2 linked regions of the Martelella mediterranea DSM 17316 genome follow. The protein of the gene in region 1 interacts with the protein of each later gene in a pairwise test. Links are inferred from orthologs where the notes say so. Each region holds a gene or a part of one and is shown on either strand. Other genes may lie near its edges.

Region 1 (5,158 bases):
ATCTGGTCCACGTCGAAATCGTCTTCCTCGGCGGTGGTCGACGCCGTCGTCTGGCTGTCGGTTCTGGGCGCCTCGGCGGTGCGGGTTTCGCGCAGCACCGGCTCCGGCGGACGGCGCGTCGGCAGCGGCGCCTGCTCGGGGAAGGCGAGTTCCGGTTCCGGCGGCGTCTCCGCAGCCGGCTGGCTCGCCTCCGGCTCAGGCGTCGGCTCGGGGGCTGGCGCGGGTTCCGGCGCAGGCGTCGGCTCCGGGGCCGGCGCGGGCTCGGGGGTAGGTTCCGGCGCAGGAGCGGGCTCCGGCGTGGGTTCGGGCCGTTCGGCCGGTTGCGGCGTGGGCGGCGGCGGCTCGGAAGCGGGCTCTTCCACCGGCGCGGGTTCCGGCGTCGGCTCGGCGGCAGGCGTCGGCAGGGCTGCCTGTTCCTGCGCGATATCGTCCGGCGTCGCGTTGGTGTCGGTTTCGAGGTCGATATCGTTGTCGCCGACATTCTGCGCCTCGGCGACCTCCTGCGGCCGCCGGGTCGGCACGGGGGCTGCGATATCGGCAAGCTCCGCCGTCTCGTCGCCCTGCTGGACCTGGGTAATGTCTTCCACCGGTATAAGCGTCACCGGCAGCGCTTCGACATCGGCCACTTCAAGTGATGAAGGCGCGCCAAGCACAAACACTGCCCAGCCGAGGACCAGACAGTGCAACAGGAATGAAATGGCAAGGCTGCGCTTCATGGGCTAAGATCAGCTATCCTGTTCCTGCAGCGTGACAAGACCGATATTCTTGAAGCCTGCGGCGGAAATGCGGGCCATCACCTTCATCACCGTGCCGTAATCGGCATTGGCGTCACCACGCACATAGATGCGCTCATTGTAGCCGGTGGTGGCGATCGCCTCGAGCTTGGGCACGACCTCGTCGATCGGGATCTCGGTTTCCTGCAGGAAAATCTGCCCGTCCGGATTGACCGAGATGGTGATCGGCTGGGTATCCGAGTTCATCGCCTGCGCCTGGGTTTCCGGCAGGTCGATCGGCACGCCGACCGTCATCATCGGCGCCGCGACCATGAAGATGATCAGAAGCACCAGCATGACGTCGACCAGCGGCGTGACGTTGATTTCGCTGACGGGGACGCGTCTTGCGCGCCTGCGGCCACGACCGCCGGCCTTGCCGCCTGTTCCCATGGACATTGCCATTGGTTGGTTCTCCCCTCGCTATTCGGCAGCCGGACGCGACTGCAGCTTTTCGTCGATCTGACGCGACAGGATGGATGAGAACTCGTCGGCAAAGCCCTCCATGCGGCCTTCAAGCTTGCCGGAATCGGCGGAGAACTTGTTGTAGGCGACAACGGCGGGAATGGCCGCGACAAGGCCGATGGCCGTTGCAAGCAGCGCCTCGGCAATGCCGGGCGCGACGACGGCGAGGTTGGTCGATTTCGATCCGGCGATCGCCTGGAACGAGGTCATGATGCCGACCACCGTACCGAACAGACCGATGAACGGCGCTGCGGAACCGACGCTTGCCAGAAAGCCGAGACGGGCTTCGAGCTTTTCGGCCTCGCGCTGAATGGCGACGTCCATCGCCTTTTCAACGCGCATCTGCAGCCCCATCGGGGCGCGGGCGCCGCGTTCGAAGGATTTTTTCCATTCGCGCATCGCCGAGACGAACACGGCGGCCATGCCGCTGGTCTTGCGATCCGAGAGGTTGCTGTAGAGTTTTTCGAGCGAGGTGCCCGACCAGAACGCATCCTCGAACTGATTATAGGCGCGGCGTTCCTTGTTGTAGGCGATGATCTTCTCGATCACGATCGCCCAGGTCCAGACCGACGCGGCGATCAGTCCCAACATCACGATCTTGACGACGAATCCCGCCTGCCAGAAGAGCGCCAGAAGGCCGACATCGGCGTGCGTAGCTTCCAACCCAAGCTGTTCCATATGACGAAGTCCCTGAATAGATTGGCCCGGCAAGCCGGGCGATATGGTTAGAGCCGCCTGCGAGACGCTGGTGTGTTCAACTCGGAATTTAAGTGGATTCGCATCTTTGCTTCCTGTCCTTGAAAATCATGGTGAAAGCTAGGCAAACCGGCCTAAAACTCCGCTTTTCGCAGAATACCCGAACATGGTTAACGTCCGGTTACGATTTTATCGCCAGCCCCTGAAGGCAAGGCTTTGACCGCACCAGACGTCTCCCGCGGCGGCGCGAATTCCTTCACATAATACTCATGTTTTAGCAAGCCCGGATTCCAGGGGCTTTCGGCATAATGCGCCCGTTTACGTCGACTGACCTTCAAGCAGCGTGGCGGCCAGATCATCGGGCATGCGGCGCGCGCGCCCGGCCCTGTTGATAACCACCACGGTCACCCTCGCCGTTGTCAGCAACTGCCCATTGGCGTGGATCGCCTGTTCCAGCACCATGCGCGCGCCCGTCGCCTTCACGGTTTTCGTCGTGATGTCGAGGATATCATCCATCCGCGCCGGACGCACGAATTTCAGGTCCATGTGATGCACCGCGAAGGCCAGGCCTTCCTCGTCGATCGTGTGCAGCGTGCGCTGTTCCACGCCGAGGCAGCGCAGAAGATCGGTGCGGCCGCGTTCGAAGAAATGCAGGTAGCGCGCGTGGTAGACGATGCCGGAAAAATCCGTGTCCTCGTAATAAACGCGCTGGTGCAGGTGATGCGTCCCGCCTTCCATCCAGCCACTGAGACCATGATTCTCGGTTTCGGTCATGTCCGCCTCATCCATCAATTTTTGGCCATACCTAGTTTGAAACATAGCGCGTCGCAACACGGCGCAGAGGCAGATTGTTTCATTCCGCCTGGCAGATTGCGTAAAAAAACCATTGCATTTATGTCATATTGATTGCGTTTAACGCACAAGATGAATCGCTGAAATGGAACGGAGACGCGCAATGAAGATCGCAGTTATGGGCGGAGACGGGTTTGTCGGATGGCCGACCTCGCTGCATTTGTCGGATGCCGGACACGAAGTTCACATCGTCGACAACCTGTCACGCCGCTGGATCGACACCGAGCTTGGCGTCCAGTCGCTGACGCCGATGGACTCGATCCAGGAACGTACCCGTATCTGGCATGCCGAGACCGGCCGCCGCATCCATTTCCATCTCATCGACCTCGCCAAGGATTATGAAATCCTGAAGCAGTGGCTCGCCGAGGAGCGCCCTGACGCGATCATTCATTTCGCCGAGCAGCGCGCCGCGCCCTATTCGATGAAGACCGACCGCCACAAGAACTACACGGTCGACAACAACGTCAACGCCACCCACAACCTTTTGAATGCGCTGGTCGAGATCGACCTCGACGCCCATGTCGTCCATCTCGGCACGATGGGCGTCTACGGCTATTCGACGGTGGGTGCTGCGATCCCGGAAGGCTATCTGCCGGTCGATATCACCACCAATTCCGGTGACAAGGTTTCCCAGGAAATCCTGTATCCGTCGAACCCCGGCTCGATCTACCACATGACCAAGTGCCTGGATCAGCTTCTGTTCGCCTTTTACGCCAAGAATGACGGCCTCCGGATCACCGACCTGCATCAGGGCATCGTCTGGGGCACGCACACCGAGCAGACCAAACGCCACACACAGTTGATCAACCGCTTCGACTATGACGGCGACTACGGTACGGTGCTGAACCGCTTCCTGATCCAGGCGGCTATCGGCTATCCGCTGACCGTCCACGGCGTCGGCGGCCAGACCCGCGCCTTCATCCACATCCAGGATTCGGTGCGCTGCATCGAACTGGCGCTCAACAATCCGCCGGAGAAGAACGCCCGGGTCGAGATCTTCAACCAGATGACCGAGACCCACCGGGTGCGCGACCTGGCGAAGATGATCTCCGACATGTCCGGCGTCGAGATCGCCTGGCTGCCGAACCCGCGCAAGGAAGCGCCGGAAAACGACCTGATCGTGAAGAACGACAAGTTCCTGGCGCTCGGCCTCAACCCGACCACGCTCAAGGAAGGCCTGCTCGGCGAGATCGTCGACATTGCGAAGAAATACGCCTACCGCGTTGATCGCAAACGCGTTCCGGCCGTTTCCGCCTGGACCAAGGATATCGCGACCAAGATCAACCGCGATCCGGAAGGCAAGTCGCTGAAGTCGGTCTCGTAAGGCCATGAGCGACCCCGCAAATGAAGGCGTCCACCGCAGCGTGGACGCCAAATATCCGTTCGCCTTCGTCACGCTGGTCACCAACAACGACTACGCCATGGGCGCGCTGGCGCTGGCGCGCTCGATCTTTTTGACCGGAACCCCGGCCGATGTCGTGGTGCTGCATACCGGCGGCGCGCCCGAGGAAGGCCTCAAGCATCTCGCCGATCTCGGCTGCCGGCTGATCGGCGTCGATCACCTGCCGCTGTCGGAAGCGTTCAACGAGCGCCATGCGCGCAAGAACATCCATGGCGAGGCCCCGTTCACCAAGGGACGCAAGCCCGGCTTCCACACCCCGCTCGACAATTTCTGCAAGCTGCGCCTGTGGCAGCTCGTCGAGTATCACGCAGCGGTGTTCATCGATGCCGATGCTCTGGTGTTAAAAAACATCGACAAGCTGTTCTTCTATCCGGAGTTTTCGGCGGCGCCCAATGTCTACGAAAGCCTCACCGATTTTCACCGGATGAATTCCGGCGTGTTCGTGGCGCGGCCGGACGTCGAGACCTTCGCCGCCATGCTCGCGGCACTCGACCAGCCCGAGGCGTTCTGGAAGCGCACCGACCAGACTTTCCTGCAGGAATTCTTCCCCGATTGGCATGGCCTGCCGGTGTTCATGAACATGCTGCAATATGTCTGGTTCAACATGCCGGAACTGTGGAACTGGTCCGATATCGGCGTTCTGCACTACCAGTACGAAAAGCCGTGGGAAGACGACCACCCGCGCGCCGTTGAGTTGAAGCCGCTGATCGACCTCTGGTGGGCCTATTTCGACGGCGACGGCATCCCCGATATCGCCACGCTCGAAAATCCGACCAAGCCAGCATGAAACGCATTCTCGTCAGCGGCGGGACGGGGCTGGTCGGGCGCTACATCGTCGAGGAATGCCTTGCGGCCGGTCATGATCTAACCGTGGCCGGCAGGAACGCGCCCGCCGCCGACCTGTTCGCCGCGCCGGTAAGCTTTCTGCCTCTCGAACTCGGCGGGCCAGGCTCTACCGGCTTTTTCAAAGGCA
Region 2 (2,913 bases), 270 kb from region 1 along the record:
GTCTCTCGCTCGGGATTGTCGAGGTTGAGCGTCGGCGGCGCGACATTGTCGCGGATCGCCAGCGTCGAGAAGATCGCCTCGATCGCGCCCGCCGCGCCCAGAAGATGGCCGGTCGCGGATTTGGTGGAGGACATCGACACCTTGCCGGCGGCATCGCCCAGCAGCCGCTCGACGGCGCCGAGTTCGATCGTGTCGGCCATCGTCGAGGTGCCGTGGGCATTGATATAATCGATATCGGACGGGGCGATCCCGGCGCGCTTCAGCGCTGAGGTCATGCAACGGAACGCGCCCTCGCCGTCCTCGCTCGGCGCGGTGATGTGGAAGGCATCACCGCTCATGCCGTAGCCGACGACCTCGGCATAGATCTTCGCGCCGCGCGCCTTGGCGTGTTCCAGCTCCTCGAGCACCACAATGCCGGAGCCCTCGCCCATGACGAAACCGTCACGGTCGACATCGTAGGGGCGCGAGGCGCGCTGCGGCTCGTCGTTGAAATTGGTGGAGAGCGCCTTGCAGGCGGCAAAGCCGGCGAGCGCGATACGGCAGATCGGCGATTCCGTGCCGCCGGCAACCATCACATCGGCATCGCCGAAGCCGATGATCCGGCTGGCGTCGCCGATCGCATGCGCGCCCGTGGAGCAGGCCGTGACGACCGAATGATTGGGGCCGCGCAGCTTGTGCCGGATCGAGACCTGGCCGGAGGCAAGGTTGATCAGGCGGCCGGGAATGAAGAACGGGGAAACGCGGCGGGGGCCGCGGTCGCGCAGCGTGTAGCCGGCTTCGACGATGCCTTCGAGCCCGCCGATGCCGGAGCCGATCAGCACGCCGGTCGCGATCTGGTCGTCATCGCTTTGGGGATGCCAGCCGGCATCCTCAAGTGCCATGTCGGCGGCGGCGATCGCATAGGTGATGAACGGATCGACCTTGCGCTGCTCCTTCGGCTCCAGCCACTGATCGGCATTGAAGGTTCCGTCGCTGCCGTCGCCAAGCGGGATCGAGCATGCAATCCTGGCTGCAAGATCTTCCGTTTCGAACGCGGTGACCTTGCTGGCGCCGCTGACGCCGTCCAGCAGACGCGACCAGGTTACCTCGGCCCCGCAGCCAAGCGGCGTTACCATGCCCAGACCGGTGATTACGACACGCCTCATTGGTGGATCGCCCCCCATTTTTCTCAAGTTTCTTGCCATCATGACCAGCGTTTCATGCCGGCCAATGCCGAGTGGAATCGACATTCGCCCGACTATAAACGCTCTCGCCACAAGCGCAAAACCGTCCTTGATGCGTTCCCGTCCCGGAACGCAGGACAAAAAAATGGCCCGTATCACCGGGCCGTTCGAGGCGGGTTGCAGGTATGACCCGAACGCCGCCCTGAATTTTCAGTCGATCAGGCCTGAGCCTTTTCGATGAACTTGATGGCATCGCCGACCGTGAGGATCGAATCAGCGGCATCGTCGGGGATTTCCACACCGAACTCTTCTTCGAAGGCCATGACCAGCTCGACGGTATCGAGCGAGTCGGCGCCGAGATCGTCGATGAAGCTTGCGCTTTCGACAACCTTGTCGGCATCCACGCCCAGGTGGTCAACTACAATTTTCTTAACGCGTTCTGCGATATCGCTCATGTCGGTTTCCTCGACCTGTCTCAAGTTCTACCGGATGCCTTGACATCCGCTATGTGAAAGCCGCCGGCCCTCCAAAAGGAAACACGCCGCGGCAGATATGTGAACCAACGCCCACTTAAACCGAAATCCCGGCCGATGGACCGGGCTTCGTTCATTGGACTGTTCTTGGCAGTCCCGGCCCGCTTACCATGCTTTGTTCTGAGCGCAAAGCCCAAAAAACACCGCGTTGCCGGTCTCTCCAGCATTTTCGACGGCCCGCGTGGAGCGGACCGCGATGTCAGATCATGGCCATGCCGCCATTGATATGCAAGGTCTGGCCCGTGACATAGCCGGCCTCGTTGGAGGCAAGATAGGTGACGGCGGCCGCAATGTCATCCCCGCTGCCCATCCGCTTCATCGGAACGGCGCCGAGGATCGCTTCTTTCTGCTTGTCGTTCAGCTTGTCGGTCATCGCGGTTTCGATGAATCCGGGGGCGACGCAATTGACCGTGACGTTGCGCGGCGCGACTTCCTGCGCCAGCGATTTCGAAAAGCCGATCATGCCGGCCTTGGCGGCGCAATAATTGGCCTGGCCCGGATTGCCGGTGACGCCGACGATCGAGGTGATGTTGATGACCCGGCCGAAGCGGCGGCGCATCATCGGATGCATGATGGTGCGGGTCAGCACGAAGGCGGCGGTGAGGTTGACCTCCAGCACGCTTTCCCAGTCCGCGTCGCTCATGCGCACGAACAGGCCGTCCTTGGTGATGCCGGCATTGTTAACCAGGATGTCGATGCCGCCGAGATCCGCCTCGGCCTTTTCGCCGAGTTCCTTGACGGCGGCGCGGTCGGAAAGATTGGCGGGAAACACATGAGTGCGCTCGCCAAGCTCGCCAGCCAGCGCCTCGAGCTTTTCCGCGCGGGTGCCGTGGAGTGCTACGGTCGCGCCCTGGGCGTGGAGCATGCGGGCGATCGCCTCGCCGATGCCGCCGCTGGCGCCGGTAACGAGCGCCTTTCGGCCAGTCAGATCCAACATGTCATAACCTCGTCAGATGTTTGCCCGCCAATCGCGGGCCGTTTCGGTTTCAGCCCTTGATCGCCTTCAGCGCCGCGTCGATATCGCCCGGCTCGTTGATCGCGACGCCGGAGAGCGAACGCTCGATGCGCCGCGCAAGACCGGTCAGCACCTTGCCGGCGCCAACTTCATAGAGCGTTTCGATTTCGTTTGCCGCAAACCAGCTCACCGTCTCGCGCCAGCGCACCCGGCCGGTGACCTGCTCGACCAGCAGCTTCGTGATCTCATCGGGGTCGGAAAC

What was found. Proteins that work in one complex are often made in the same cells at the same time.
Region 2: the proteins of ybgC (region 1) and Mame_RS13400 interact in binary tests that used the Escherichia coli proteins (3 or more experiments, as listed by UniProt). The link is inferred for Martelella mediterranea DSM 17316 from one-to-one orthologs.

Annotation. Positions count from the first base shown.
Region 1 is NZ_CP020330.1:2,599,634-2,604,791, reverse strand. Bases 978-3,920 are described here. They hold ybgC (tol-pal system-associated acyl-CoA thioesterase), read right to left. Parts: upstream 2,706-3,920; coding sequence 2,250-2,705; downstream 978-2,249. Other genes in these bases: Mame_RS12140 (NAD-dependent epimerase/dehydratase family protein), read left to right, coding at 2,887-3,920; tolQ (protein TolQ), read right to left, coding at 1,194-1,913; tolR (protein TolR), read right to left, coding at 978-1,175. Also shown: Mame_RS12160 (cell envelope integrity TolA family protein), read right to left, coding at 1-716; more of tolR, read right to left, coding at 726-977; more of Mame_RS12140, read left to right, coding at 3,921-4,107; Mame_RS12135 (glycosyltransferase), read left to right, coding at 4,112-4,972; Mame_RS12130 (NAD-dependent epimerase/dehydratase family protein), read left to right, coding at 4,969-5,158.
Region 2 is NZ_CP020330.1:2,868,503-2,871,415, reverse strand. It holds Mame_RS13400 (acyl carrier protein), read right to left. Parts: upstream 1,619-2,913; coding sequence 1,382-1,618; downstream 1-1,381. Other genes in the region: fabD (ACP S-malonyltransferase), read right to left, coding at 2,683-2,913; fabG (3-oxoacyl-[acyl-carrier-protein] reductase), read right to left, coding at 1,896-2,633; fabF (beta-ketoacyl-ACP synthase II), read right to left, coding at 1-1,145. UniProt on the Escherichia coli protein: Carrier of the growing fatty acid chain in fatty acid biosynthesis.